2 regions of the Amycolatopsis sp. NPDC104863 genome follow, and region 2 is predicted to be linked to the other one. Evidence: riboswitches for the same ligand, from Rfam matches in the RefSeq annotation. Region 2 holds a riboswitch; the other holds the start of a gene.
What was found. Region 2 has a riboswitch for glycine ahead of gcvP (aminomethyl-transferring glycine dehydrogenase). Riboswitches for the same ligand answer to the same signal wherever they lie in the genome.
Positions count from the first base shown of each region.

Region 1 (15,110 bases), on a different contig from region 2:
GCGCTACGGCCAGGAGCAGCACCCCACCACCTACATCCGGCCGAACCGGGACGCCTTCGAGTTCGGCCTGTTCGAAGCGGCCCGGCGCCAGGGCAAACCGGTGCTCGGCGTCTGCCGCGGCCTGCAGGTGATGAGCGTCGCCCTCGGCGGCACCCTGGTCCAGCACCTGCCGGAAGCCCGGGACACCACCGAGCACCAGCCCGCGCCGGCGACGTTCGGCCGGGGCACCGTCACGCTGGCCGAGGGCAGCCGGGCCGCCGCGATCCTCGGGTCCGAGACGAAGACGCTGTGTTACCACCACCAGGCCGTCGACCGCCTCGGCGCCGGCCTGGAACCCGTCGGCTGGGCCGCCGACGGCACGGTCGAAGCCGCCGAAGTCCCGGGTGAGTTCACCCTGGGCGTCCAGTGGCACCCCGAGCAGGACACCGACGACGTCCGGCTGTTCCAGGCCCTCGTCGAAGCGAGCAAGGAGAGGAAATGACGACGTTCGACGTCCTGAACCCCGCCACCGAGGAGGTGGTGCGGACCGTCCCGCTGACCAGCGCCGAGGAGACCGACGCGGCGATCGCCCGCGCCCGGGCGGCGTTCCCGGCGTGGCGCGACGTCACCCCCGGCGACCGCGCGCGGCTGCTGCGCCGCTTCGCCGACGCCGTCGAGGCCGACATCGAGAACCTCGCGCGGCTCGAGGTCGAGAACTCCGGGCACACCATCGGCAACGCCCGCTGGGAGGCGGGCAACGTCCGCGACGTCCTCAACTACTACTCCGCCGCGCCGGAACGCCTGCTCGGGCAGCAGATCCCGGTGCCGGGCGGGGTCAACGTCACCTTCCACGAGCCGCTCGGCGTCGTCGGCGTGATCGTGCCGTGGAACTTCCCGATGCCGATCGCCGGCTGGGGCTTCGCGCCCGCGCTCGCCGCCGGCAACACCGTGGTCCTCAAGCCCGCCGAGCTGACGCCGCTGACCGCCATCCGGCTCGGTGAGCTGGCGCGCGAGGCGGGCATCCCCGAAGACGTCTTCCAGGTGCTGCCCGGCAAGGGATCCGTGGTGGGACAACGGTTCGTGGACCATCCGGGTGTCCGCAAGGTCGTCTTCACCGGCTCCACCGAGGTCGGCAAGCAGATCATGGCCGGCTGCGCGGCGCAGGTGAAGCGCGTGACGCTGGAGCTGGGCGGCAAGAACGCGAACATCGTCTTCGCCGACGCCGACCTCGAGAAGGCCGCGGCCACCGCGCCCTACGGCGTCTTCGACAACGCGGGCCAGGACTGCTGCGCGCGGTCGCTGATCCTGGTGCAGGCCAGCGCGTACGACCGCTTCATGGAGCTGCTGGAGCCCGCGGTGCACGGCGTCGTCGTCGGCGACCCGGGCGATGAAAAGACCGAAATGGGCCCGCTGATCTCGGCCGCGCACCGGGAGAAGGTCGCCTCCTACGTGCCGGACGACGCGCCGGTCGCGTTCCGCGGCACCGCGCCGGAAGGCCGTGGCTTCTGGTTCCCGCCGACCGTCCTCACCCCGCCCGACCTGCGGCACCCGGCCGCGGCGGACGAGGTCTTCGGCCCGGTCGTCGCCGTCGTGCCGTTCGCCGAAGAAGCCGACGCGCTGCGGATGGCCAATGCGACCGAGTACGGTCTGTCCGGGTCGATCTGGACCCGCGACGCCGGCCGCGCGTTCCGGGTGGCGCGCGGGGTGGAAGCCGGCAACCTGTCGGTCAACTCGCACTCTTCGGTGCGCTACTGGACGCCGTTCGGCGGGTTCAAGCAGTCCGGCCTCGGCCGCGAGCTGGGCCCCGACGCCGCGGCGGCGTTCACCGAAACCAAGAACGTCTTTCTGAGCACGGAGGAGTAATGGTCCAGCGTTTCGAAGGCCGCGTCGCGGTCATCACCGGCGGCGCGAGCGGCATCGGGCTCGCCTCAGCGCGCCGTCTGGCGAGCGAAGGCGCGAAGGTCGTCATCGCGGACCTGACGCCGGTCGAGGGCAAGGCGGCCGCCGACGAGATCGGCGGCGCGTTCGTCCAGACCGACGTCACCGACGCAGAGCAGGTGGAGAGCCTCTTCCACACCACGGTCGAGCAGTTCGGCTCGGTCGACGTCGCGTTCAACAACGCCGGCATCTCCCCGCCCGAGGACGACTCGATCCTGACCACCGGCATCGACGCGTGGGAGCGGGTCCAGCGGGTCAACCTGACGTCGGTGTACCACTGCTGCAAGGCCGTCCTGCCGCACATGCAGCGCCAGGGTCGCGGTTCGATCATCAACACGGCATCGTTCGTCGCGGTGATGGGCGCGGCGACGTCGCAGATCTCCTACACCGCGTCCAAGGGCGGCGTGCTCGCCATGAGCCGTGAGCTCGGCATCCAGTTCGCGCGCGAGAACATTCGCGTCAACGCGCTCTGCCCGGGTCCGGTCAACACGCCGCTGCTCAAGGAGCTGTTCGCGAAGGACCCGGAACGCGCGGCGCGGCGGCTGGTGCACGTCCCGGTCGGCCGGTTCGCCGAGCCCGAGGAGATCGCGGCGGCGGTGGCCTTCCTGGCCAGCGACGACGCCAGCTTCATCACGGCGTCCCAGTTCCTGGTCGACGGCGGCATCTCCGGCGCGTACGTCACCCCGCTCTAACGCTTGGTCGGTTTCTTGACGCCGTAGACCTCCCGCAGGTAGCTCCAGGCGGCGTTGAGCTTCTTGCGCTCCTCGGAGACGAGCCGTTCGCGGCGCCGCAGCACGCGAACGGCGATCTCCGAGGCGAGGAACGCGCCGGCGGCGAAGGTCAGGACGCCGACGATCAGGGTCAGGGCGATGACGGTGGTGGTCATGGTCACCAGCGTCGAGCCGGCGTGGGCGATTTGTCCCTGCGCAAAACTAGCGGGTTTCGTTAGCTTTGTGAGGTGACGCACTGGCGCGCCGACGAGTGGGCGGAAGCGGTCCGGGCCGGCATCCGCGCGAGGGGGCTTTCCTTCGACGAGGCCGCGCGACGCATCGGCGTCCCCACGTCGACCCTGCGCAGCTGGGTCGAGCACCGGCACGCGCCGAAGGTGACCGTCTTCGACCACTGGGCCCAGCTCGCCGAGGTCACCGGGCTCAGCGAGGCAGACCTCCTGCGCGTCGCCGGTGTGCTGCCCGACTCCCTGGCCAGCCCGGTGCACGTCGCTCACGCCGCGAAGGCGCTGCGGGAAGGCATCGACCGGGCCGGGCAGTTCCTCCGGCAGGCCACCGCGCTCGTCTACTCCTCGCCCGGCACCCAGGTCGCCAACCTCATCGCCGCGTCGCCGGTCGACTGGGAGATGCGGATCCGGTCCGCCACCCGCGGGGACGAGGTCCGCGTCACCTACCACCACTACGTCGGGATCGTGCCGCCGCGGGACTTCCCGTTTTCCGAGGAAGAGGCGCGGCGGATCCTCGAACACGACGTCCTCGGCGAGCTGTGGCGGCCGCTCGGGCTGTACTGGCGGGTCGCCGAGGTGCACGACTGGCACGAGCCGCCGCGGCTGGTCATCCAGGTGCCCGAGCAGGAGGCGACGCGCCCGCCCGCGCCGTCGCCGGTCGTCGCCGCGCCGCCGGTTGTCGTGCTGTCGCCGATCTGGGGGTACGGCGAGCTGCTGGCGTCGCTGGTCGCCGACGGGCTCGGGTTCGGCAACGTCGACTTCCGCTACTTCGGCCTGCCCGACACGATGGCCGACCGCGTCCGGATCACCGCCCGTGAGCTGGCCGAACCCGCGCCGCGGCTGGTGCACTCGGTGCCGCCGATCATGCTGCTGCACGGCCTGGCCGTCCCCGACCTGACCGGACGGCTCCCGGTCGTCGTCCGCTACGGCCCCCGGATGCGGGCGCGGGCCGCCCGGATCTACCGCGAGCCGCTGCTCGACGCCGGGTTCGCCGACCCGTTGGCGGGCGCGCGGGCGATCGAGGAGGCAGTGTCGGTGCCCCCGGGGCACGCTTACTTCGAGGTGACGCTGGCCGACGAGGACGTCTTCGACGGCGACCGCCCGAGCCTCGACCGGCTCAACGACACGGTGGCTTGGCTCGCGGAGCAGATCGTGGAGCAGGTGCTCCTCGGCGCCGGGCACCCGCCGGTGCCGCTCGGCGGCCCGTTGAAGCGGCTGGTGCTGCCTTCGGGCCGGGTGCGCCGGCCGCCTGTGCTGGCGGGGAGCGCCGTGCGTCGGGTCGCTCACGGCTAGCACACAGCGCGAGGTGTTCCGGCTCGCGAACACAGCCGGGGAGAACCAGTTTCAGGTCGGCTCAGGTGCTTCGACCGGCAGACGCGCTGTGACCTCCGGACTGCCGGTGGGCACGCTCGTGCAGTCTGCGGTCTCCCGCAGGAGCGGATCGGCGACGAGCACCCCGGGTGGGCCGGCGGCTGCGACCCGCCAGCAGGCGGGAGCCACCCGTCGAGTCGCGCTCGAAGACTGATGTGGCGTTGCCCGTGTGAAGTAGACTGATCTCGCAGGCGGCAGGTACGGTAACCGCCACAACTGCAGATCGGGCCGTCGAGCCGAGGCGGGAGAGCCCTCACGAACGTGGTGGGGCACCGAAGGAGCAAACTCCCCGGAATCTCTCAGGTAACCGCTACCGCTTCGCGCGAGGCCACTCTGGAAAGCAGGCGCACCCGCGCCTCACCCAAGGTGAAAGCCGCTTCACACGCGGTGAAACTCTCAGGTGCCATGACAGAGGGGGAGTTCCCAGCGCACCCGTGTGCGCCCGGCCTGAGGAGCTCCCGATCACTTCTACGCAGTTCGACGCCCGCCACATCGGCCCGTCCGAGGCCGAGCGCGCGAAGATGCTGGCCGAGTGCGGTTACGGCAGCCTGGACGCCCTCGTCGGCGCCGCCGTCCCGAGCGCCATCCGCGCGACCCGTGAGCTCACCCTCCCGCCGGCCGCGTCCGAAGAGGACGCCACCGCGGAGCTGCGCGCCCTCGCCGCGCGCAACCGGCCGATGACGCAGATGATCGGCCTCGGCTACTCCGACACCGTCACCCCCGGCGTGATCCGCCGCAACGTCCTCGAGAACCCGGCCTGGTACACGGCGTACACGCCCTACCAGCCGGAAATCTCGCAGGGCCGGCTCGAAGCGCTCCTCAACTTCCAGACGATGGTCGCCGACCTGACCGGCCTGGCCACCGCGAACGCGTCCCTGCTGGACGAGTCGACCGCCGTCGCCGAGGCCGTCACGCTGATGCGGCGCGCGTCCAAGTCGAAGTCGAACAAGGTCGTGCTGGACGCCGAGTGCCTGCCGCAGACCATCGCCGTCGTGCGGACCCGCGTCGAGGCGCTGGGCATCGAGGTCGAGGTCCGCGACCTGCTCACCGGCCTGCCGGACGAGTTCTTCGGCGTCGTCGCCCAGTACCCCGGCGCGTCCGGCGTGCTGCGCGGCCGCGGCTTCTACCACGCGATTTCCGAGTCGGCGAAGGCCGCGGGCGCGCTGTTCACCGTCGCCGCCGACCTGCTCGCCCTCACCCTGATCACCGCCCCCGGCGAGTTCGGCGCCGACGTCGCCGCCGGGTCGACGCAGCGCTTCGGCGTCCCGCTCGGCTACGGCGGCCCGCACGCCGGGTACATGTCCGTCCGCTCCGGCCTCGAGCGCTCGCTGCCCGGGCGCCTGGTCGGCGTCTCGGTCGACGCCGACGGCAACTCCGCCTACCGCCTCGCGCTGCAGACGCGTGAGCAGCACATCCGCCGCGAGAAGGCGACGTCCAACATCTGCACCGCGCAGGTCCTCCCGGCTGTGCTGGCCGCGATGTACGCGGTCTACCACGGCCCGGACGGCCTCAAGCGGATCGCGCAGCGCGTCCACGGCCTGGCCGCGGGCTTCGCCGACGCGCTGCGCAAGACCGGCGTCGAGGTCGTGCACGAGTCCTTCTTCGACACGGTCATCGCGCGTGTCCCCGGCCAGGCCGCCGAGGTCCACGCGGCCGCCCGCGAGGCCGGGATCAACCTCGGCCACGTCGACGCCGACCACGTGCGGGTCGCCTTCGACGAGGTCAGCACCCCCGCGATCGCCGCGAACGTCCTGAAGGCGTTCGGGGTCGAGGAAGACGTCCAGGACGGCGTCGCGCTCCCCAACGGCCTCGCCCGCGAAAGCGGCTTCATGGGCCACGAGGTCTTCGGCAGCCACCGCTCCGAGACGGCGATGCTGCGGTACCTGCGTCGCCTGTCCGACCAGGACTACGCGCTCGACCGCGGCATGATCCCGCTCGGCTCCTGCACGATGAAGCTCAACGCCACCACCGAGATGGAGCCGATCAGCTGGCGCGAGTTCGCCGGCATCCACCCGTTCGCCCCGGCCGAGGACGCCGAGGGGTACCACACGCTCGTCGGGCAGCTCGCGGACTGGCTGGCCGAGGTCACCGGCTACGACAAGGTGTCGCTGCAGCCCAACGCGGGCAGCCAGGGCGAGCTGGCCGGGCTGCTGGCCATCCGCGCGTACCACCGTTCGAACGGTGACGAGGCCCGCGACGTCTGCCTGATCCCGTCGTCGGCGCACGGCACCAACGCCGCGTCCGCGGTGCTCGCCGGGATGCGCGTGGTCGTCGTCAAGTGCACCGACGAGGGCAACGTCGACCTGGCCGACCTGCGGTCCAAAGTGGACGCACACAAGGACACGCTCGCCGCGATCATGGTCACCTACCCGTCCACGCACGGCGTGTACGAGCACTCGATCGACGAGCTGGCCAAGATCGTCCACGACGGCGGCGGCCAGGTGTACGTCGACGGCGCGAACCTCAACGCCCTGCTCGGCCTGGCCAAGCCGGGCGAGTTCGGCGGCGACGTCTCGCACCTGAACCTGCACAAGACCTTCTGCATCCCGCACGGCGGTGGCGGCCCCGGTGTCGGCCCGGTCGCGGTGCGCGCGCACCTCGCGCCGTACCTGCCGAACCACCCGCTGCTCGACGCCGCGGGCCCGGAAACCGGCGTCGGCCCGATCAGCGGCGCGCCGTACGGTTCGGCGTCGATCCTGCCGATCTCCTGGGCCTACGTCCGCATGATGGGCGCGCCCGGCCTGACCGCGGCCACGAAGGTCGCCGTGCTGGCCGCGAACTACGTCGCCTCGCGGCTGGCCCCGCACTACCCGGTGCTCTACACGGGCCAGGACGGCCTGGTCGCGCACGAGTGCATCCTCGACCTGCGCCAGCTCACCAAGGAGACCGGCGTGACGGTCGACGACGTCGCGAAGCGGCTCATCGACTACGGCTTCCACGCGCCGACCATGTCGTTCCCGGTCGCGGGCACGCTGATGGTCGAGCCGACCGAGTCCGAGGACCTGGGCGAGATCGACCGGTTCTGCGACGCGATGATCGCCATCCGCGCCGAGATCGACGAGGTCGCATCCGGCAAGTGGAGCGCGGAGGAGTCGCCGCTGCGGGGCGCCCCGCACACCGCGGAGACGCTGGTCGGGGAGTGGGACAAGCCCTACAGCCGCGAGCTGGCCGTGTTCCCGGCCGGGGTGTCGCGCAAGAACAAGTACTGGCCGCCGGTGCGGCGCATCGACGGCGCCCGCGGGGACCGTAACCTCGTCTGCTCCTGCCCGCCCCTCAACGCTTACGAAGGCTGATCCCGACGTGTCGAAGGAAACCTCCCTCCACGGAGTCCACAAGGGACTCGGTGCGCTGTTCACCGACTTCGCCGGCTGGTCCATGCCGGTCCGCTACGCCAGCGAGCTGGCCGAGCACAAGGCGGTCCGCGAGGCGGCCGGGCTGTTCGACCTCTCGCACATGGCCGAAATCCACGTCACCGGCAAGCAGGCGGCCGACGTCCTGGACTTCGCGCTGGTCGGCAACCTCACCGGGGTCAAGCCGGGCCGGGCGCGGTACACGATGATCTGCGACGCCTCCGGCGGTGTGCTGGACGACCTCGTCGTTTACCGCCTGGCCGACGAGCACTACCTCGTCGTCGCGAACGCGGGCAACGCGAAGGTCGTCGCCGACGCGCTGGCCGAGCGGGTCGCGGGCTTCGACGCGGTGGTCGACGACCGGTCCGAGACGACCGCGCTGATCGCCGTCCAGGGTCCGAACGCCGTCGCGATCCTCGGCTCCGTGACCGACGCCGACCTGGACGCGCTGAAGTACTACGCCAGCGTGCCGGCGGTCGTGAAAGGCCATGACGTCCTGCTCGCCCGCACCGGCTACACCGGCGAAGACGGCTTCGAGCTGTTCGTGAACGCCGACGAGGCGCCGGCGGTCTGGCGCATCCTGACCGAGGCGGGCGAGGGCCACGGCCTGGTCCCGGCCGGGCTGGCCTGCCGCGACACGCTGCGGCTGGAAGCCGGGATGCCGTTGTACGGCAACGAACTCACCCTCGACCAGAGCCCGTTCGAGGCCGGGCTCGGGCGCGTCGTCAAGTTCGAGAAGCCGGGTGACTTCGTCGGCCGCGCGGCGCTGGAAGAGCGGTCCAAGGCGGACGTCCCGCGCGTGCGGGTCGGCGTTCGCGGAGCGGGACGTCGTGCGCCGCGCCACGGCTACAAGCTGCTGTCGGACGGCGTCGAGATCGGCGAGGTCACCAGTGGGGCGCTGTCGCCCACGCTGGGTTACCCGATCGCCATGGCGTACGTCGATCGGGCGTACGCCGAGCCCGGCACCGAGCTGTCCGTCGACATCCGGGGCAGGATCGAGCCCGTCGAAGTCGTCGCCCTGCCCTTCTACTCCCGCGCGTAAGGACTTACTGAACCGTGAGCATTCCCGAGAACCTGCAGTACACCAAGGAACACGAGTGGCTGTCCGTCTCCGACGGCGTCGCGACGGTCGGCATCACCGCCTTCGCCGCCGAGTCGCTCGGTGACATCGTGTTCGTCCAGCTGCCCGACGCCGGCGCGACCGTGACGGCGGGCGAGGTGTTCGGCGAGGTCGAGTCGACGAAGTCCGTCAGCGAGCTGTACGCGCCCGTGTCCGGCGAGGTCGTCGAGGTGAACGGCGCCACTTCGGACACCCCCGAGGTCATCAACTCGGACCCGTACACGGAAGGCTGGCTGCTGAAGGTGCGGCTCACGGGCGACGTCCCCGAGCTGCTCGACGCCGCCGCGTACGCCAAGCTCACCCAGGAGAACTGATGACGACCTTCGACGCCCACCTCGCCGACGTCGACCCGGAGGTCGCCGCGGCCGTCGCCGACGAGCTGACCCGCCAGCAGTCCACGCTGGAGATGATCGCGTCCGAGAACTTCGCCCCGGTGGGCGTGCTCGAGGCGCAGGGTTCGGTGCTGACCAACAAGTACGCCGAGGGTTACCCGGGTCGCCGTTACTACGGCGGCTGCGAGCACGTCGACGTCGTCGAGCAGCTCGCCATCGACCGCGCGAAGGCCCTCTTCGGCGCCGAGCACGCCAACGTCCAGCCGCACTCGGGCGCGCAGGCCAACGCGGCCGCGATGTTCGCCGTGCTCAAGCCCGGCGACACGATCCTCGGCCTCGACCTGGCGCACGGCGGCCACCTGACGCACGGGATGAAGATCAACTTCTCGGGCAAGCTCTACACCGTGGTCGCCTACCATGTCGACAAAGAGACCGGCATCGTCGACCTGGCCGAGATCGAGCGTCTTGCCGTCGAGCACAAGCCGAAGCTGATCATCGCCGGCTGGTCCGCGTACCCGCGTCAGCTCGACTTCGCCGAGTTCCGCCGCATCGCCGACCTCGTCGACGCCCGCCTGATGGTCGACATGGCGCACTTCGCCGGGCTGGTCGCGAGCGGGCTGCACCCGTCGCCGGTGCCGCACGCCGACATCGTCACCACGACCACGCACAAGACCCTCGGCGGCCCGCGCGGCGGGCTCATCCTCTGCCGCGAGGAGCTCGCGAAGAAGATCAACTCCGCGGTGTTCCCGGGCCAGCAGGGCGGGCCGCTGGAACACGTCATCGCGGCCAAGGCCGTCGCGCTGAAGATCGCCGCGAGCGAGGAGTTCAAGGAGCGGCAGCAGCGGACGCTCGAAGGTTCGCGGATCCTGGCTTCGCGCTTGTCGCAGGCGGACTGCGCTGACGCCGGGGTGCGTGTCCTGACCGGCGGCACCGACGTCCACCTGGTGCTGGTCGACCTCGTCCAGTCCACTCTGGACGGTCAGCAGGCCGAGGACCGGCTGCACGAGGTCGGCATCACGGTCAACCGCAACGCCGTCCCGTTCGACCCGCGCCCGCCGATGATCACCTCCGGCCTGCGCATCGGCACCCCGGCGCTGGCCACCCGCGGCTTCCAGGCCGAGGACTTCACCGAGGTCGCCGACGTCATCGCCGAGGCGCTGAAGCCCGACTTCGACGACGCTCTCCGCTCGAAGCTGCGTGACCGCGTCGAGGCGCTGGCCGCGAAGCACCCGTTGTACGCGAGCCTTTCGCGATGAGCGCGCTGCCCGAGGGCCGGAAGCTGCTGCGGCTGGAAGTCCGCAACAGCGAGACGCCGATCGAGAAGAAGCCGCCGTGGATCAAGACGCGGGTGCGGATGGGGCCGGAGTTCACCGAACTCAAGGGTCTGGTGCGCCGCGAAGGTCTCCACACCGTGTGCGAAGAGGCCGGTTGTCCCAACATCTACGAGTGCTGGGAAGACCGTGAAGCCACCTTCTTGATCGGTGGGGATCAATGCACGCGCCGTTGTGACTTCTGCCAGATCGACACCGGCAAGCCTGCTGCCCTGGACCGTACTGAGCCGCGCAAGGTTGCGGAGTCCGTGCAGGCCATGGGTCTCCGGTACTCGACGGTCACCGGCGTGGCCCGCGACGATCTGGAAGACGGCGGTGCCTGGCTGTACGCGGAGACCGTGCGTCAGATTCACGCTCTGAACCCGGGTACCGGTGTCGAGCTGCTGATTCCGGACTTCAACGCGGACCCGGACCAGCTGGCCGAGGTGTTCGGCTCGCGGCCGGAGGTGTTGGCGCACAACGTCGAGACGGTGCCCCGCATTTTCAAGCGGATCCGTCCCGGCTTCCGCTACGCGCGGTCGCTGGAAGTCATCACCAAGGCGCGTGAGGCCGGCCTGGTGACGAAGTCCAACCTCATCCTCGGCATGGGCGAGACCCCCGACGAGGTCGCGCCCGCGATGCAGGACCTGGTCGACGCGGGCTGCGAGATCCTGACGATCACGCAGTACCTGCGTCCCTCGCCGCGGCACCACCCGGTGGACCGGTGGGTCAAGCCGGAGGAGTTCGTCGAGCACTCGAAGGCCGCCGAGGCCATGGGCTTCGCCGGGGTGATGGCCGGTCCGCTCGTGCGGTCGTCGTACCGCGCGGGACGGCTTTACGCCCAGACCAAGGGTTACCGTGGGGAGGAGCTGCCGGAGAACCTGCAGCACCTCGCCGACCAGGGCCCGGCCGCGCAAGAAGCCAGCTCCCTGCTGGCGCGATAGGAAGGGGCGGATCAATGGCGATCAGCGTCTTCGACCTGTTTTCCATCGGCATCGGCCCGTCGAGCTCCCATACCGTCGGGCCGATGCGGGCGGCACTGACCTTTGTGGACGGACTCGGCGACGACCTCGGGCGCACCGCACGCGTCCAGTCGGAGCTGTTCGGCTCGCTCGGCGCGACCGGCTTCGGCCACGGCAGTGACAAAGCCGTCCTGCTCGGGCTTTCGGGTGAGCGTCCGGAAGAGATCGACACCGACACCGTGGCCGGGCGCATCGCGGCGATCCGCGAGTCCGGCCTGCTGCTGTTGGCCGGCACGCACGAGATCACGTTCGACGAGGACAACGACCTCACCATGCACCGGCGCAAGTCGTTGCCGGCGCACCCGAACGGCATGGTCTTCCGCGCGTTCGACGCGGCGGGGGAGCTGCTGCGCGAACGGACGTACTACTCGGTCGGCGGCGGCTTCGTCCGCGACGAGTCCTACGAGACGGACGCGGTGTTCGTCGAGGACGCGACGCCGGTGCCGTACCCGTTCCGCACCGGCGCGGACCTGCTCGGGCACTGCGCGTCCACCGGGCTGCCGATCAGCGAGATCATGCTGGCGAACGAGCTGTCCTGGCGGTCACGCGAAGAGGTCCGGGCCGGGCTGCTGGACATCTGGGCGGTCATGGCGGAGTGCGTCCGCAACGGCTGTACGCACGAAGGCGTCCTGCCTGGCGGCCTGAAGGTGCCGCGGCGCGCGAAGGCGCTCCACGAGAAGCTTCTGGCCGAGGACGGCGCGGACGACCCGCTGTACGCGATGGACTGGGTGAGCCTCTACGCCCTCGCCGTCAACGAGGAGAACGCCGCGGGCGGGCGCGTGGTGACCGCGCCGACCAACGGCGCCGCCGGGATCATCCCCGCCGTGCTGCACTACTACCAGCGGTTCATCCGGCACTCGACCGACGACGGCATCGTCAAGTTCATGCTCACCGCGGGCGCGATCGGCTCGATCCTCAAGCAGACGGGCTCGATCTCGGGCGCCGAGGTCGGCTGTCAGGGCGAGGTCGGCTCGGCCTCGGCGATGGCGGCGGCGGGCCTGACGGAGGTGCTCGGCGGCTCCCCGGCCCAGGTGGAGAACGCGGCCGAGATCGGCGTCGAGCACCACCTGGGCCTGACGTGCGACCCGGTCGGCGGCCTGGTCCAGATCCCGTGCATCGAGCGCAACGCGGTCGGCGCGTCGAAGGCGATCCACGCGGCGAGAATGGCGATGCGCGGCGACGGCAGTCACGTGGTGACGCTGGACAAGGCGATCAAGACGATGCGCGAGACAGGCGCGGACATGAGCGTGAAGTACAAGGAGACCGCCCGCGGCGGGCTGGCGGTGAACGTCATCGAGTGCTGACGGCGGCGGGCCGGCTCAGTGCTGCTGGTCTTCCACCGCCAGCTTCAACCCCACCTCGACCAGCCGCCAGCCGAGCTGCTGTCTCCGTGTTCCCGGCCTGCGGCTCGGCGTCGCTCGCCCCGGCGGGCGGTTGCGCACGCCGTGGCGCAGTTCGTTCTCTCGCTCGTGGACCAGGTCCTCGGCCATCAAGAAGTGCACCGGATCGCCCCCTGCGTCGATGTTCGGTGTCGGTGTCCCCATCGTCGCCGAACGTGGCCGTCCGGTTCCACCGGTTTTTCCGCCCGCGAACACAGTGTCACCGAGAGCGACGGCGTGAGGCCACTCCGAAGGTGCGCTGCGCCCGGGGTGATCGACTCGGCGCGGCCTAAACTCGCGGGATGGAGTCGACCTCGGTGGTGAATGCCGGTGAAGCGCTGTTCCGGCCGGTCCGCGCGGGCAACGCCTTCGAGGAGACCGTGGAGCGGCTGCTGCAGGCGATCCGGCTCGGCGTGGTGGGCGCGGGGGAGCGGCTCCCGTCGGAACGCGAGCTCGCCGAACGGCTCGGGGTCAGCCGCGTCACGCTGCGCGAGGCCATCCGGGCCCTTTCCGACGCCGGTTACGTCGAGTCACGGCGAGGCCGCTACGGCGGCACGTTCGTGAACGACACCCTGCCCGGACCGCCCGAGCGGTCACCCGGAGGCAAGGTCGAACCGATCGCGCTCGAAGACGCATTGAGCCTCCGATACGTCCTCGAGACCGGCGCCGCGGAGATGGCCGCCGCGCGGTCGCTGAGCCCGGCGGACCGCCGGCACCTGACCGGAACGCTCGCCGAAGCCGCGAGCGCGGACCTCGACGACTACCGCCGCAAGGACTCCCGGCTGCACCTGGCGATCGCGGAGGTGACGGCGTCCGGCTCGCTGACCACGGCGATGGCCGACGCGCGCACCCGCGTCAACCAGCTGCTCGACCGGATCCCGCTGCTGCCGCCGAACCTCGAGCACTCGAACGCCCAGCACGAGGCGATCGTGGACGCGATCCTCGCCGGAGACGCGGTCGCGGCCCGCCACGCCATGGCCGAACACATCGAAGGCACGGCGTCGCTCCTGCGTGCGTTCCTCGCCTGAACCTGTCTTGACAGGATTCGAACAACCTCGTTAGTTCTCCACAGAACCTTCTCACCCGTTCGGCCGTCATCCATTCGTGACCTTGGCGACCGAGGAACCAGCGGAAGAGCACGAGCAGTCGGACACCCCGCGACGCCGGCGGTGGCGGCGGATCCGACGCATCGGGTACTGGACCTTCGGGCTGCTGGTCGGCGTGCCGCTGATCGCCTTCTGGGTCGCCTACCTCGTGCTCGACGTCCGCAGCCCGCAGGACGTCCTCGCCGGGCTCGACAAGACCGTCGTCCTGCAGTACTCGGACGGGTCCGAGCTGCTCAAGGTCATCCCGGCGGACGGCGACCGCACCTTCGTGCCCTACACGCACGTGCCCGCGAAGCTGCGGGACGCGATCGTCGCCACCGAGGACCCGACCTTCTGGGACAACCAGGGTTTCGACCCGACCGGCATCGGCCGCGCGTTCCTCACCGGCGTCGGCGGCGGGTCCGGGATCACCCAGCAGTACATCAAGAAGTCCACCGGCGACGACGACGCGACGATCGGCCGCAAGTTCGCCGAGCTCGTCCTGTCCACGAAGATCACCCAGGAGCAGAGCAAGGAACAGATCTTCGAAAGCTACGTCAACATCATCTCCTTCGGCCGCGGCACGTTCGGGCCCGCCGCGGCGATGAACGCCTACTTCGGCAAGAAGCTCGACGACTCGATGACCTGGAGCGAGGCCGCGTTCCTGGCCGGGATGATCCAGTCGCCGTCGGTGCACGACCCGGCCGCCTCGGGCGACGCCCACGCCGCGCGGCGCTGGCAGTACGTGCACGACAAGCTCGTCGCCCGCGGGTACGTGCCGGGAACCGAACCGATGGCCTACCCGGGCGCCGAGATCCAGGCGCCGTCGGAGACGCGCGCCGGGCGGGTCACCTACGACGAGTTCCACGTCAAGCAGCAGGTGCTGGCCGAGCTCGAACAGGACGGCTTCCCGCTGGGCCGGCTCCAGCAGGGCAACATGACGGTGGTGACGACACTCGACCGCGGGATGCAGGACGCCGCCAAGAAAGCGTTGCAGGACAGGCTGAAGGGCGAGCCGAAGGAGTTCCGCGGCGCGGTGGTCTCGGTCGACCCGAAGACCGGCGCCGTGCGCGCCTACCAGGGCGGCGACCAGGGCGTCCGCGACTACGCGGGCACCTCGCACGCGGCGGGCTCGGCGTTCTACCCGTTCACGCTCGCGGCGGCCCTGCGCCGCGGTTTCGGCCCGGACACGCCGATCGCGGCGCCCGCGGAGCAGGAGTTCCTCGGCGAGAAGTTCAAGTACCCCGACGTCTGCGTCCAGAAGTGCAC
Region 1 covers NZ_JBVJOW010000010.1:310,232-325,341, reverse strand. The annotation lists gene ACZ63J_RS42880 (gamma-glutamyl-gamma-aminobutyrate hydrolase family protein) at 1-481, shown strand, start outside; gene ACZ63J_RS42875 (aldehyde dehydrogenase family protein) at 478-1,842, shown strand; gene ACZ63J_RS42870 (3-oxoacyl-ACP reductase) at 1,842-2,609, shown strand; gene ACZ63J_RS42865 (hypothetical protein) at 2,606-2,803, opposite strand; gene ACZ63J_RS42860 (helix-turn-helix domain-containing protein) at 2,876-4,165, shown strand; glycine riboswitch at 4,476-4,569, shown strand; gene gcvP (aminomethyl-transferring glycine dehydrogenase) at 4,705-7,536, shown strand; gene gcvT (glycine cleavage system aminomethyltransferase GcvT) at 7,544-8,635, shown strand; gene gcvH (glycine cleavage system protein GcvH) at 8,650-9,027, shown strand; gene glyA (serine hydroxymethyltransferase) at 9,027-10,301, shown strand; gene lipA (lipoyl synthase) at 10,298-11,299, shown strand; gene ACZ63J_RS42830 (L-serine ammonia-lyase) at 11,314-12,681, shown strand; gene ACZ63J_RS42825 (hypothetical protein) at 12,697-12,879, opposite strand; gene ACZ63J_RS42820 (FadR/GntR family transcriptional regulator) at 13,059-13,784, shown strand; gene ACZ63J_RS42815 (transglycosylase domain-containing protein) at 13,861-15,110, shown strand, end outside.
Region 1: linked by a shared signal. The riboswitch ahead of gcvP (aminomethyl-transferring glycine dehydrogenase) and the one ahead of gcvP (aminomethyl-transferring glycine dehydrogenase) in region 2 are both predicted to bind glycine.

Region 2 (15,110 bases):
CACCACGGCGAGGTCGTCGTCGGCCAGCTCGAAGTCGAAGATCCCGAAGTTCTCGCGGATGCGGGTCGTGGTGGCCGACGCCGCCACCGCGACCGTGCCGTCCTGCAGGTGCCAGCGGAGCACGATCTGGGCCGGTGTCTTGCCGTACTTCGCCGCGAGCGCGGTGACCGTCTCGTCCGCCAGCAACGCGCCGTTCGCGGCCGGGCTCGACGCGGCCGTGACGATGCCGCGCTCGGCGTGGAACTCGCGCAGCGGCAGCTGCTGCAGCCACGGGTGCAGCTCCACGACGTTGACCGCGGGGACCGCGCCGGTGGCGTCGGCCAGCCGGCGCAGCTCGGAGACGCCGAAGCCGGCCACGCCCACCGCGCGGACGCGGCCGTCGGCGCGCAGCCGGCTCAGCGCGCGCCACGTGTCGGTGAACGAGCCCTGCGTGCCGTCCAGCAGGCACAGGTCGGCCTGGTCGACCTGGAGCGCGGCCAGCGCGTCGTCGGCGGCGCGGCGCGCGGTGTCGTAACCCCGGGCGGGCACCTTGACGCTGAGGAAGAGCTCCTCGCGCGGCACCTCGGCCGCGGCGAGGGCCGTGCCCACCGCCGGCGCGGTTTCGGGTGAGGTGTCGATGCCGCGGTAGCCGGTGTCGAGGGCGATGCGGACGGCCCGGCCGGTTTCGGCCGGCATCAGCCCCGCGACGCCGAACAGCAGCTGCGGGATGCGGACTCCGTCGGACAGGGCGAGCGAAGGAACGGCCATCTACCGCTGAACCTCACTTCGGGTGCTGCTGCGCGGGGCTTCCGGAACCCCATCATTCCACCCGGGCGGCCCGCTCGCGCAGATAACCGGCCGTCGCCGGGTCGGCCGGGAAGAACGACTCGATCACCAGTTCCGCGACGGTGATGTCCAGCGGGGTGCCGAAGGTGGACACCGTGCTGAAGAACGTCAGGTCGACGCCCTCGTGGCAGAACTTCAGCGGCACGAAGATGTCACCCGGTCCGGGGACCTCCACCTCGGGCACCGGCTGATCGCACGGATAGCCGCGCAGCTCCTCCAGGAGGTCGGCGAGCCCGGGGTCGGCGGTCTGGCCCACCTGCCGCCGCAGCCGGCCGAGGAGGTGGGCCCGCCACTCCCCCAGGTTCACCACGTGCGGGGCCATGCCGTCCGGGTGCAGGGTCGCGCGCAGCACGTTGGTGGTCAGCTCGGGCGGGATCCCGGCGACGAACAGGCCGGTGGCGGCGTTCGCGTCGACGAGGTTCCAGTTCCGGTCGACGACGGCGGCCGGGTACGGCTCGTGGCCGGCGAGCAGCAGTCGCACGGCCTGCCGGACGGAGCTCATCTCGGGGTCCCCCAAGGCGTTCTCGGTGTAGGCCGGCGCGTACCCGGCGGCCAGCAGCAGCCGGTTGCGCTCCCGCAGCGGCACGTCGAGGTGCTCGCCGAGCCGCAGCACCATGTCCCGGCTCGGCTGGGAGCGACCGGTCTCCACGAAGCTGAGGTGGCGGGTGGAGATGTCCGCCGAGATCGAAAGGTCGAGCTGGCTGATCCGCCGCCGGTCGCGCCATTCCCGCAGCAGCTCCCCGACCGGCCGCTGCCGCGCGGCCGCCTGCACCGTAGTCGTCACCCGGGCGACGCTACGGCGATCACCGGGCCGCTGCCATTACTTCCGGGGTAATACCCGCGGCGGCGCGCCCGCATTACCTCCCGCGTAATCGACGGGCGGCCGCGGCCGCGTCAGAGTCGTGCTCAGCACCGGGACGACAGAAGCCGTTGTCCCCCAACCGAAGGAGCACCCCATGACCGACGTCCGCACCGTCGTGGAGCAGTACATCGCCGTCTGGAACGAGACCGACGACACCAAGCGCCGGGAGCTCATCGCCGGCCTCTTCACCGAGGGCGCCGGGTACACCGACCCGCTCGGGGCCGTCACCGGGCACGACGGGATCGACCAGTTCGTCGCCGGCGCGCAGCAGCAGTTCGCCGGGCTCACCTTCAGCCTGCCCGCCGACCCGGACGCCCACCACGACCTCGCGCGGTTCCACTGGCACCTCGGCACGCCGGGCGCCGAGCCGGTCGCCATCGGGTTCGACGTCGTCGAGCTCGAGGACGGCCGGATCACGAAGGTGCACGGCTTCCTCGACAAGCTGCCGGGCTGAAAGAACGGCGTGCGGGCTCCCGGGCAGGGGAACCCGCACGCCTCCCCGCGGTGTCAGCTCTTGAGCGCGCCCCGCCAGCGCACGGTCGGGCGCAGCTTGTCCGGGTTCACCCGGTGCTTGTTGGCGCCCACGATGTCGAACATCGACTCGATCAGCGTGTCCGACAGCAGGTGCGGCTCCAGCCCGAGGCCGACCAGCCCGGTGTGCTTCACGTTGTAGTAGTGCTCCGGCGCCTCGGTGCGCGGGTTCTCCAGCTGCTCGATCTGCACCGGGCCGGGGAACCGCTCGGCGACGAGGTCGGCGATCGCGGCCACCGACATGCTCTCGGTCATCTGGTTGAAGACGCGGAACTCCCCCGCCTCGGCCGGGTTCTCCACGGCGAGCCGGATGCACTCCACGGTGTCGCGGATGTCGATCAGGCCGCGGGTCTGGGCGCCCTTGCCGTACACGGTCAGCGGCTGGCCCAGCACCGCCTGGATGACGAACCGGTTCAGCACCGTGCCGAACACGGCGTCGTAGTCGAAGCGCGTCGCCAGACGCGGGTCGAGCGCCGTCTGCGGGGTCTGCTGGCCGTACACGACACCCTGGTTGAGGTCCGTCGCCCGCAGCCCCCAGGCGCGGCAGGTGAATTCGATGTTGTGCGAATCGTGGACCTTGGTCAGGTGGTAGAACGACCCGGGCCGCTTCGGGAACAGCACCCGGTCCGCGCGCCCGTTGTGCTCGAGGTCCAGCCAGCCTTCTTCGATGTCGACGTTCGGCGTGCCGTATTCGCCCATCGTGCCCAGCTTGACCAGGTGGATCGCCGGATTGATCTCCGCGATCGCGTACAGCAGGTTCAGGTTCCCGATCACATTGTTGTGCTGGGTGTACACCGCGTGCTCGCGGTCGATCATGGAGTACGGCGCCGACCGCTGCTCCGCGTAGTGGACGACGGTGTCGGGCGCGAAGTCGCGCACCGCGCCGAACAGGAACTCCGCGTCCAGCAGGTCGCCCTCGTAGCTGGTGATCTCCCGGCCGGAAACCTCTTGCCAGGCCGCGATCCGGTCGGCCAGGGACTCGATCGGGACGAGGCTTTCGACGCCCAGTTCGACGTCGTACCCACGGCGGGCGAAATTGTCGAGAACGGCTACCTCGTGGCCTTTGTCCGATAAGTGCAGCGCGGTCGGCCAGCCCAGATATCCGTCACCGCCGAGAACCAGCACACGCATTGTGCCGCCTTTCCTGCTCGTTTACGCCCCCCGACGCTATCGATCACCTGCTGATGAAGACCTGGCAATAGGCTGTGAATCTCCTATGCGTAGGGGACCCGGACGGCGGCGCGCCGAGCCCGCGGGGAGGATGGGGGCATGACGACCGTAACCAACGGCGTGCGGCCTCGCACAACGGAGAAGACCCGCCGCCGGGGCTGGGCCCGGCTGGCGCGCGCCGCGGCGACGTCGGTCGCGGCGACGGTCCTCAGCCAGGTCGTGCTGCTCGCGGTCCTCGCCACCGGCGGCGCGGCGGCCCTGGCGAGCACGCTGGCCTGGGCGGCCGGCGCGGTGCTGAACTTCGTGGTCACCCGCCGCTGGGTGTGGGGCCGCACCGGACGCCCGCGCGTCCGCCGCGAACTGCTGCCCTACCTGGTCGTGATCGGGCTCGGCGGGCTGGCGTCCATCGGCCTGACGACGCTGGCGGGCTCGCTGCTGACGCCGCTGGACCTGCCGCACTTCTGGTGGGTCGTGCTCGTCGACGGCGCGTACGTGGCCAGCTACGCGCTGGTGTTCGTCGTCAAGTTCACCCTGCTCGACCGGCTCGTGTTCGGCCGCGGCGCAGCACGTACCCCCGCCACCACGTCCCCGTCATGACCCGGGCGTAGTTCGCGCCGTAGACGAGGCTGCCGCCCTTCTTGCTCTTGCCCGCCTTGCGCAGGCGCATGCTCATCGGCAGCTCGACGACGCGGGAGCCGCGCGCGGTCACCCCGAGCATCAGCTCCGACGACTGGTACTGCGGCTCGTTGAGCGGCACCGAGCAGGCCAGCTCGGCCCGCATCGCGCGGAAACCGAACGACGTGTCGGTGATCCGCCGCGCCGTCAGCACCGACGCCAGGACCGCGAACACGCGCACGCCGAGCCACCGGACGCGGCTGTCGGCCTCTTCGTGCCCGAGCCTCCGCGACCCGGTGACGAAGTCCGCGGTGCCGTCCACGACCGGGCTGACCAGGGCTTCGAGCTCGCTGTTGTCGTACTGGCCGTCGGCGTCGGTCGTCACGACGTACTCGGCGCCGGCCTCGGCCGCGAGGTGGTAGCCGAGCCGCAGTGCCGCGCCCTGGCCGCGGTTGCGGGGCGCGACGCAGACGTACGCGCCGTGTTCCTCGGCGATCTCGGCGGTGGTGTCGGTGCCGCCGTCGACCACCACGAGGACGTCCACGCGCATGCCGAGGCACTGGTCCGGCATCTTCTCCAGGACCTCGCCGATCCCGCCGGCCTCGTTGTAGGCCGCGATGACGACGGTCAGCGGGGCCAGCGTCAGGTCCGGGTGCCGGCCGCGGAAGTCGTCGAGCGCGCCGATGTCGACGTCGTCCGGGAACGCGGCGAGGCGTTTCCGGCTGGCCGAGGTCAGCGTGGTGAAGCCGAGCGCGCCGGCCAGCGGGAGCAGGACCAATGCGGGGATCTGGTAGCGCCAGGAGAACTGGAAGACCGCCGAGGCGAAGAGCAGGACCAGCCCGCTCGACGCCGCGAGCAGCGCACCCGCCCGCGCCTTGTCCAGGGGCTTCTTGCGGCGGAACACCGTCAGCAGCCCCAGCAGCGCGCCGATGCCGAGCACCGCGCCCGGGACGTACCCGCCGCCGAGCTGGTAGTCGCGAAGGAACTTGGCCAGCGGCTGGTCGACGCTCGCGGTGACCCCGTCGTTCTGCTGCGTGACGAGGTCGATCAGCGACTGGTCGGCCCACTGCGGGTAGCTCAGCTGGAACTGCCACCGGTCGAGCGGGACGTCGGTCGGGTCCTGCTCGCGGGTCCAGGCGAAGCTCTTGGCGAAGTCGTTCAGGATCGCCGCGGCGACGTCGCCGGGCTGCTCCTTCAGCACGTCGATCGCGAACTCGTGCGCCAGCGCGGCCTTGTCCGCGCCGGGCGGCAGCGGGCCCGGCCAGTTGGGGTCGAGGTCGGCGTGGGTGTAGTTGTCCACCAGCCGCGTCTCGCGCGGCTCGGCCGGGCAGAACACCCGCAGCGTCGGGTCGAGGTGGAGGGCTGCGCAATCGGCGATGGCGGCCGTGCGGCCGTACAGCATGTTCCCCGACGGCCCGGTCAGGCCCCATTTGCCGGTCTCCGAGTGCACGCGCGCCGCGTAGGGCGCCAGCACGACCAGGAGCCCGAGCACACCCACGCCGGCCCGGCGCCAGCCCGCCCAGTGCCGCCACGCTCCCCCGGCGGCCACCAGGTAGACCAGCAGCGGCAGGGCCAGCGAGATGCCGATCAGGCGGGTCAGCACGGCGAACCCGACGAGCAGGCCCGCGAGCCCGGCTCGCTTCCACCCCGGAGCGCCCTTGCCGAGCAGCAGCCACAGCAGCCCGAGCAGGACCGCCTCGAAGACGACCTCGGACATGATGTTCTGCTCGATCTGCAGCTGGTAGGCGTCCAGCAGCACCGGCGCCGCGGCGAGCGCGCCGACCCAGGGGCGGCCGCCGAGGCGCAGCACCAGCGCGTAGACGCCGATCGCGATCAGCACACCGCCGACGTGCTGCACCGCCGCCACCCACGCGAGCCCGCCCACCGCCAGCAGCGGGCGCAGCACGAGGTCGTAGCCGATCGGGTCGAGCTGGTCGGCGCGCAGCGCGTGCAGGTTGTCGATGTAGCGGAACGAGTCGATGAACAGCAGCGCCGGCCGGTAGGCGAGCCAGGTCAGCACCCGGAGCGCGATCGCCGGGACGAGGAGCAGGAGCAGCAGCCAGTGCCGCCGGAGGAACGGCTTCACGGTGTCCCGTTGGGACGATCGAGGTTGGAGAAGTACTTCCACGCCGTGGCCAGGCCGTCGGTGAGCGAGACCGACGGCTCGTAACCGATCGTCTCCCCGCTGGCCGAGACGTCCACGACCACGGCGGGCATCTCCCCCGCCGGGGCCTCGACGTGCTCGACCGGCAGCTCGGCGCCGGTCACCTCGCGCACGGCCTCGACCATCTCCAGGACCGACACCGACCGCCCGGCGCCGACGATCGCGCGGCCCGAGTGGCCGCTCTCGAGGGCCAGCAGGATCGCGCGGACGACGTCGTCGACGTGCACGAGGTCGCGGCGCTGGCGGCCGTCACCGTAGATCCTGACCCCGGCGCCGGTCAGCGCGGCCCGCATCATCCGCGGCACAAAACTGTCCTTGTGGGACATTCCCGGGCCGTAGACGTTGGTGAACCGCAACGCACACGTGGTCATCCCGTACGCGCCGGCGTAGCCCGAGAGCAGCATTTCGCACGCCGCCTTGGTCGCGCCGTAGGGCGTCAGCGGCCGCAGCGGCAGGTCCGGCGTGATGGTCGCGGTGCCGACGTTCCCGATCACGGCGTTGGTCGAGGCGAGCAGGAACTTCGGCACCTCCCGGCGCCGGGCGAGCTCCAGCAGCTCCTGGGTGACCAGGACGTTGTCGGCGAAGGTGTCTTCGGGCAGCTCGACCGACTTCAGCACCGACGTCAGCGCCGCGAGGTGCACGATGCCGGCGGTCTCCCGCGTCACGGCTTCCTCGCGGACGGCCGCGTCGCGCAGGTCGCCGGTCACGACGCGGACGCCGTCGAGGTCCTCGGGGAACGGGACCCGGTCGACGACGGTGACCGGGACGCTCCGGTCGCGAAGGGCGCGCACGACGGCCCGGCCGATGAAGCCGCTGCCGCCGGTCACGACCACGGACGTCCGATCAGGACCGTGCGCACTCGCCATGGGCGTCAACCTACCCGCCGTCCCTGTGCGGACGCCGTGGGCCCGCGTACGCAGAAGTGCGTATGGCCGGCGGCCCCGCCGGGTTGGTGTCCTTGAGCGGTCAGACCGTCCCAGGGGAGGAAACCACACCATGAAACGACTCTTCACCGTTCCGGCGCTGCTGCTCGCATCACTCGCCGGCGCGCTCACGCTGGCCGCCGCGCCCGCCCAGGCGGCCACCACCGACGTCGGGGTCATCCCGGCGGGCCGGTCCTGCCCGGTCGGGACCGAGGCGATCGTCATCCGGATGGACGACGAGGACTCGGGCAACGCCAACTCGCGCGGTGGGTTCATCGGGGCCGTCAGCAGCACCAGCAACACGGAGATGTTCTTCTGCCGGGTCAACGGCACCGCGTTCCGCGGGGTCACGCAGTCCGGCTCGTTCCGGCCCTACGCGGTGCTGAAGCTGGGCGCGAACTGCCCGAACGGCTCCCAGGAGTTCTCGCGCCGGTTCGACAACGAAGACGACGGCAACACCAACTTCTCCTCCGGCAACATCTTCCCGAACGTGAGCGACAGCAACACGCTGCTGCGGTTCTGCCTCTTCGCGCCCGGGGTGGCCACGACGACGGCGTTCCCGAACGTCGGCTTCGGCTACCTCGTGTTCTCCGGGGTGGACTCGTCGGGCTTCTTCCACACCGATGACGAGGACGACAGCAACAACAACTCCTACAGCGCACCGGCCGGGATCAGCAGCATCGCGCAGTCGATGGTGAGCGCCGGCGCGAACACCACGCTGAACGTCCGGATCGCCCCGTAACGTCGGAGTTCGTATCTCCCTCGGCCCGCCCGGGTCTTTCTTCACCGGGCGAGCCGAGGGGGATCGGGAGTGAGCAGTGAACTGACGGCGCGGCACCTGCACCGCGCCCTCGAAGTGGCACGGGAGTTCCGGGCCGAGGGGCCGGCGGCCGGGCTGGCCGGGCTCGCCCGGCTCGTCGGCTGCGACTTCGCGTCGTGCACCAGCGCGGAGCACACGACCCGGCGGCTGACCGGCGCCGTGACCGACCGGCCGGAGCACAACCTGCTGCGCCACGCCGGGTTCCGGGCCCAGGTGTACCAGCACCCGGCGTTCGCGGCCCACCGCGACGGGCGGCTGCCGCTGGGGACGTCGGCGGCGTTGAGCGACCTGGCGGACCTGCGGACGCTGCGCGCGTTGCCGCTGTACACCGACTACTACCGCCCGCGGGGCACGGTCGACCAGCTGCTGTGCATCGTCCAGGTCGACGACCGGCACGGCCGCATCCTGACCTTGAGCCGTTCCCGGCCGGGGTTCTCGGCGCGGGACCGGGCCTGGGTCGACCTCCTGGCGCCGCACCTCGGCCAGGCGCTGGCCCGCGAGGAGCGGCCGCCGGTCCGGCCCCTCGCCGGTCCGGAGCTCACGCTGCTGACCACCCGCGAACGGCAGGTGGCAAGGCTCGTCGCGGACGCCGCGGGTGACCGGGACATCGCACGCCACCTCGGCATCAGCCCGCGGACGGCGCAGAAGCACCTCCAGCAGATCTACCGCAAGCTGGGGTTGACCAGCCGGACGGAGCTGCTGGTGCGCCTGGCAGCTTCGGCGTGACCGCGCTCAGGCGAAGGCTTCCGGGGGCGGGCAGGAGCAGACCAGGTTCCGGTCCCCCGCCGCGCCGTCGATGCGGCGGACCGGCGGCCAGATCTTGGTCGCCGCGGGGCCTGCCGGGAACACCGCCGTCTCCCGGCTGTACGGCCGTTCCCACTCGCCCGCCACGCAGCGCGCGGTGTGCGGCGCGTGCCGCAGCGGCGAGCCGGCCAGCGGCCACTCCCCCGAGGCGACGCGGTCGATCTCGCCGCGGATGGCGATCATCGCCGCGCAGAACCGGTCCAGCTCGGCGAGGTCCTCGCTCTCCGTCGGCTCCACCATCAGCGTGCCGGCGACCGGGAACGACATCGTCGGCGCGTGCAGCCCGTAGTCCGCCAGGCGCTTCGCGACGTCGTCCACCGTCACGCCGGTGGCCTTCGTCAGCGGCCGCAGGTCGAGGATGCATTCGTGCGCGACCAGGCCCGAGCGGCCCGCGTACAGGACCGGGTAGTGCTCGCCGAGGCGCTTCGCGACGTAGTTGGCGTTCGCCACCGCGACCAGCGTCGCCCGGCGCAGGCCTTCCGCGCCCATCATCCGGACGTAGGCCCACGAGATCGGCAGGATCGACGCGCTGCCCCAGGGCGCCGCGCTGACCGGGCCGACCCCGGTCACCGGGCCGGCGGCCGGCTGCAGCGGGTGGTTCGGCAGGAACGGCGCCAGGTGCGCGCGGACCCCGATCGGGCCGACCCCGGGGCCGCCACCGCCGTGCGGAACGCAGAAAGTCTTGTGCAGGTTGAGGTGCGAGACGTCGGCGCCGAACCGGCCGTACTGGGCGACGCCGATCAGGGCGTTGAGGTTGGCGCCGTCGACGTAGACCTGCCCGCCCGCGTCGCGCACCGCCGCGCAGACCTCGCCGACGGTGTCCTCGTAGACCCCGTGCGTCGACGGGTAGGTGAGCATGATCGCGGCCAGGTCGCCGCGGTGGGCGTCCACAGTGGACTTCAGGTGCGCGAGGTCGATGTTGCCCTCGTCGTCGCAGCGGACGACGACCACTCGCATGCCCGCCATCACGGCGCTCGCCGCGTTCGTGCCGTGCGCGCTGGCCGGGATCAGGCAGACGTCGCGGGTGTGCTCGCCGCGGGAGCGGTGGTACGCCCGGATCGCCAGCAGGCCCGCGAACTCGCCCTGGCTGCCGGCGTTGGGCTGCAGGGAAACCGTGTCGTAGCCGGTGATCCGCGCGAGCCAGGCGCCGAGGTCGGCGACGACGGTCAGCAGCCCGGCCGCGTCCTCGGCCGGCGCGAACGGGTGCAGCCCGGCGAACTCGGGCCAGGTGACCGGCTCCATCTCCGCGGTGGCGTTGAGCTTCATCGTGCACGAGCCGAGCGGGATCATGCTCCGGTCGAGCGCGACGTCCTTGTCGGACAGCTCCCGCAGGTAGCGCAGCAGCGCGGTTTCCGAGCGGTGCGCGTGGAACACCGGGTGGGTCAGGAACGCGCTGGTGCGCCGCAGCGGCGCCGGGAGCGCGTCCGCGGTGTCCGCGTCGAGGCCGTCCACATCGGACACCGAGACGCCGAACGCCTTCCACACGCAGGAAAGCCGCTCACGTGTCGTGGTCTCGTCGCAGGCGACGCCGACGTGGTCGTCGTCGGCCCGCCGCAGGTTCACCCCGAGGTCGCGGGCCGCCGCGACCACCGCGTCCGCCCGGCCGGGCACCGCCGCGAGGACCGTGTCGAAGAACTCGCCGTGCACCACCTCGACGCCGCCCTCACACAGCCCGGCCGCGAGCACGGTGGCCATCCGGTGCGCCCGCAGCGCGATCCCGCGCAGCCCGTCGGGTCCGTGGTGCACCGCGTACATCGACGCCATGACCGCGAGCAGGACCTGCGCGGTGCAGATGTTCGACGTCGCCTTCTCCCGGCGGATGTGCTGCTCGCGCGTCTGGAGGGCGAGCCGGTACGCGGGTGCGCCGTCCGCGTCCTTCGAGACGCCGACGAGCCGGCCGGGCAGCTGCCGCTCGAGGCCCTGGCGCACCGCCAGGTAGGCGGCGTGCGGGCCGCCGAAGCCCATCGGGACGCCGAAGCGTTGCGTCGAGCCGACCGCGACGTCGGCGCCGAGCTCACCCGGCGGGCGCAGCAGGGTCAGCGCGAGCGGATCCGCGGCGACGACCACCGCGGCGCCGTGCTTCTTCGCGTCGGCGATCGTCAGGTCGAGCTCGCGCACCGCGCCGGACGCCCCGGGGTAGGACAGCAGCACCCCGAAGAAGTCGCCGCCGAGCCCCAGGCCGGTGAGCCCCTGCGAGAGGTCTTCGACGACCAGCTCGATGCCCAGCGGCTCCGCGCGGGTCCGGAGCACGGCGAGTGTCTGCGGCAGGGTGTCCTCGTCGACGACGAAGCGGTTCGACGCGGACTTGCCCGCCCGGCGCACGAGCGTCATCGCTTCGGCGGCCGCGGTGGCTTCGTCGAGCAGGGACGCGTTCGCGACCGGCAGCCCGGTCAGATCGGCGACCATGGTCTGGAAGTTGAGCAGTGCTTCGAGCCGTCCCTGCGAAATTTCCGGCTGGTAGGGCGTGTAGGCGGTGTACCAGGCGGGGTTCTCGAGCACGTTGCGCCGGATGACGGGCGGGGTGACGGTGTCGTGGTAGCCGAGGCCGATCATCTGGGCCATCGGCCGGTTCCGCGAGGCCAGCTCCCGGAGCTCGGCGAGCGCCTGGGCTTCGGTGGCCGCCGGCGGAAGAACGAGCGGCTCGGCGGACTCCCGCAGCGACGACGGCACGGCCCACTCGGCGAGCTCGTCCAGCGAGGCGACGCCGATGACGTCGAGGATGTGGCGCAGCTCGTCCGGACCGGGCCCGATGTGCCGGTCGGCGAAGGGAACCCCTTGTTCGAGGGAGGCGAGCGACAAGTCCACGATGGCCTCCTCCGAACGGCAGCGTCCACCCAACCCGACTGTAAACGCGAAGGTGACCACGGCGGGGGTCCGGGCGCGGAGCCCGCCGGGCGGGGTGTGGGGGTTGCACCCCCACAAGTCACCGCGGAGGGTTCAAGCGAGCGCCCTCCGCGAGCACGGCTCATCCGAACCCGGAGGAAACCCTCCCCACTCTGTCCGTACCCGTGTCGGGCGCCTGAGAGTTTCGCCCGCAGGTTGAGCCGGGCTTGCACCGTCGGCGGGGCCATCAGGCTGTGTCCTGACGACCCGCTTTCCAGAGGCGTCTCGTCCGCGCGGTCCAGGGTGCCTGAGAGGTTCCGGGGAGGACTTGCTCCTTCGGCGCCGAGCTCAAGGTGTGGCTCGGACTCTCCCGCGCGGATTCGTCGACCGCAGGCAGAACCTTACTCGCCTCCCCGCGGCGATGATCACCCGGTCTTGCGTGCGTTGCGGCGCTGGGTGAGCTCGTCCGGTTCGTGCGTCTCGACCACGCCGCCGTCGGCGCGCTCGGCCGGGAACTCGTGGATCGTGCCGCTGATCTCCTGCATCGCCCCGCTGACCGCGATGCCGAACACACCCTGGCCGCCCTGGAGCAGATCGACGATCTCCTCCGGCGAGGTGCACTCGTAGACCGTGGTGCCGTCGGAGAACAGCGTCACCTTGGCGAGGTCGCGGACCCCGCGGACCCGCAGGTGGTCGACCGCCACCCGGATGTTCTGCAGGGAGACCCCGGTGTCCAGCAGCCGCTTGACGACCTTGAGGACCAGGATGTCCTTGAACGAGTACAGCCGCTGCGAGCCGGAGCCGTGCGCCGTGCGGATGCTCGGCGCCACCAGCTTCGTGCGCGCCCAGTAGTCCAGCTGGCGGTAGGTGATGCCGGCGATCTGGCACGCCGCCGGACCCCGGTAGCCCACCAGCTCGTCGGGCAGCGAGTCGTCGGGGAACAGCTCACCCTGCTCACCAGTCGCGACCTCGACAGGCTGCTTCTCGGAACCAGCCTCGACCACGCAAGCCTCCCCTCGCCCGACCGGACGGCCGGCGAATGACAGCCGGGGAGTCCCAGGAGCGGGACCCACCGGAGATCAACCGCCACGGTCCGGCCCCAGACCGTGAATCACACCGTGGCGATTTACCTCCTCCGACGGTAAGCGCCAGGAGAACACCGGTCAACGCGACGCGCGGCAAGCCTCAACGACCGGATGAGCCTTTGAGCCGTTCGCCGCACCCCCGGCGCGGTGGTTCAAACCTCTTGCGTCGATTTACTCAGCCGAGTACATTTTTACTCATGCAAGTAAACACCGACCTCATGGCCGAAATGGGCCTCAGCGTCACGGAGGCGGCGCGCCGCGCGCAGATCATCGGCGCGACCATCGGCGTCATCGCCGACCTCGGGTACCGGAAGGCGACGTTCGCCAAGATCAAGGAGCGCGCCGGGCTCAGCAGCACCCGGATGATCTCCTACCACTTCACGAACAAGGCCGGCCTGATGCAGGCCGTGCTGAGCACGGTCGTCGAGACGAAGAACGAGTTCCTCAAGGAGCGCACCGGCGGCGGAGTCGACCCGGCCGACCGGCCCGGCTACCTGCGGGCGCACATCGAGACGTCGATCGCGTTCCTGCGCGCGTACCCGGAGTGCGTCCGGGTGCTGGCGGAGATGTCCGCCAACGCCGACGACGCCGAAGGCTGGGTGATGACGAAGGTCCTGGTCGACGACATGCGGGTGCACGGCCTGGCCCGTCAGCTCAAGCAGGGCCAGGCGGAAGGCGCTTTCGGCGGCTTCACGCCCGAGGTGATGGCAATGTCGGTCGCGCAGGCCGTCGACGGGGTCGCCGCGGCCTACGCGGCGGACCCGTCGCTGGACCTGGAGCAGTACGGGCGCGAGGTGGCGGACACCTTCGTCAAAGCGACGGCGCCTTGAGCGCCCGGTCGAGCCGCTCTTCGATGCGGGCCTTCGGGAACGCGCCGACGATCGTCTCGACCGGCTCGCCGCCCGAGAACAGGATCATCGTCGGCAGCGACATGACCTGGTAGGACCGGGTCGTTTCCGGGTTCTCGTCGGCGTTGATCTTGCGGACGGCCAGCTCCCCGGCCCGTTCGGCGGCCAGCTGCGCCAGCACCGGGCCGACCATCCGGCACGGGCCGCACCAGGTGGCCCAGAACTCGACGAGCACGGGGACATCGCTGCCGAGGACCTCGGGGAACGTGGTGTCGGTGACTTCGGCGACTTCGGGCATGACGGGCTCCTTCACGGGCGCGGGGATTCGGGCACGACGCACGGATCGGGCGCCTGGCGGGCCAAGGCGCCGGCGAGCTTCGTGGCCAGTTCGGCGCGGATCCCGCCGAGCCGGGCCAACAGGGCGTCGGCTTCTTCGAGCTTGCGGCGGTAGACCTCGATCGAGCTCGCGCAGGCGTCGCCGGTCTCGTGGCCGCTGCGCAGGCAGTCGACGAACGGACGGGTCTCGTCGAGGGTCAGGCCGACCGTCTGCAGGGTCTGGATCTCCCGGACCAGCTGCAGGTCGTCCTCGGTGTACTCGCGATAGCCGTTCGCCGAGCGCCGGGCCGCGATGAGGCCCTGGTCCTCGTAAAAGCGCAGCGCACGGGTGGTGACACCCGTGCGCTGCGCAAGCTCTCCGATCCGCATGCCCTAGACGCTAAACGTTGACGTCCGCGTCAAGGCAAGGTTCAGGTATCGGCTCCCCGGAAGTCCTCAGGGGACACGGAGTCGAGGAACTCGCGGAACTTCTCGACCTCGTCCTCCTGCTCGTCCGGGATGATCAGGCCGGCCTCTTCCAGCACCGCGTCCACGGCGTGGATGGGGACGCCGATCCGCAGGGCCAGCGCGACCGAGTCGCTCGGCCGGGCCGACACGCGGATGTCACCGTCGAAGACGAGCTCGGCGAAGAACGTGCCTTCCTTGAGGTCGGTGATGACGACCTGCTCCAGCTCCCGGCCGAGCGCTCCGATGACCTCTTTCAACAGGTCATGCGTGAGCGGGCGGGCGGGGCGGACGCCCTGCTGCTCCAAGGCGATGGCGGTGGCTTCGACCGAGCCGATCCAGATCGGCAGGTACCGTTCACCCTCGGTCTCCCGCAGCAACAAGATCGGCTGATTCGCGGGCAGCTCGACCCGCACACCGACGACGCGCATTTCGCTCATCGGGCTTCGCCTCCCTCTCGTGCACACGGGCTTCAGCGTGGGAACGGCTTGCGCCGCCACTGCCGACGCTACCCGTCATCCGTGCGCTGTGCTCGCTGTCCGGACTCTCTCGGTTCGCCTGCCGCAAACCCTGGGTCTCACGGTACGGCATGAAGGTCCGAACATTCAGTCATTGACATGGGACCGCAAAGAGGATCTCACCGCCCCGTTACGGATCAACACCCGGAGACGCCACGGATTCCGGCCTTGACGAGGAGCGTGTGCAGGGTCACGGACAGTGCCGCGAGCTCCCGGACGACTTCGTCGGCCCGTTGTTTGGCCTCCGGGTCACGGTGCCGATACACCGGTGTCACGATCTGCTCCAACAACCCGACCTCACGGTCGGCCGCGGCGCGGAAGGCACGCAGGTGTCTCGGCTCG
Region 2 covers NZ_JBVJOW010000001.1:1,626,497-1,641,606, forward strand. The annotation lists gene ACZ63J_RS07235 (aldo/keto reductase) at 1-747, opposite strand, end outside; gene ACZ63J_RS07240 (helix-turn-helix domain-containing protein) at 800-1,609, opposite strand; gene ACZ63J_RS07245 (nuclear transport factor 2 family protein) at 1,782-2,141, shown strand; gene ACZ63J_RS07250 (NAD-dependent epimerase/dehydratase family protein) at 2,195-3,349, opposite strand; gene ACZ63J_RS07255 (GtrA family protein) at 3,488-3,985, shown strand; gene ACZ63J_RS07260 (glycosyltransferase) at 3,915-6,089, opposite strand; gene ACZ63J_RS07265 (NAD-dependent epimerase/dehydratase family protein) at 6,086-7,033, opposite strand; gene ACZ63J_RS07270 (hypothetical protein) at 7,164-7,832, shown strand; gene ACZ63J_RS07275 (helix-turn-helix transcriptional regulator) at 7,902-8,636, shown strand; gene gcvP (aminomethyl-transferring glycine dehydrogenase) at 8,643-11,522, opposite strand; glycine riboswitch at 11,822-11,920, opposite strand; gene ACZ63J_RS07285 (MerR family transcriptional regulator) at 11,963-12,541, opposite strand; gene ACZ63J_RS07290 (TetR/AcrR family transcriptional regulator) at 12,820-13,452, shown strand; gene trxA (thioredoxin) at 13,433-13,768, opposite strand; gene ACZ63J_RS07300 (MerR family transcriptional regulator) at 13,780-14,175, opposite strand; gene ACZ63J_RS07305 (bifunctional nuclease family protein) at 14,217-14,690, opposite strand; gene ftsR (transcriptional regulator FtsR) at 14,906-15,110, opposite strand, start outside.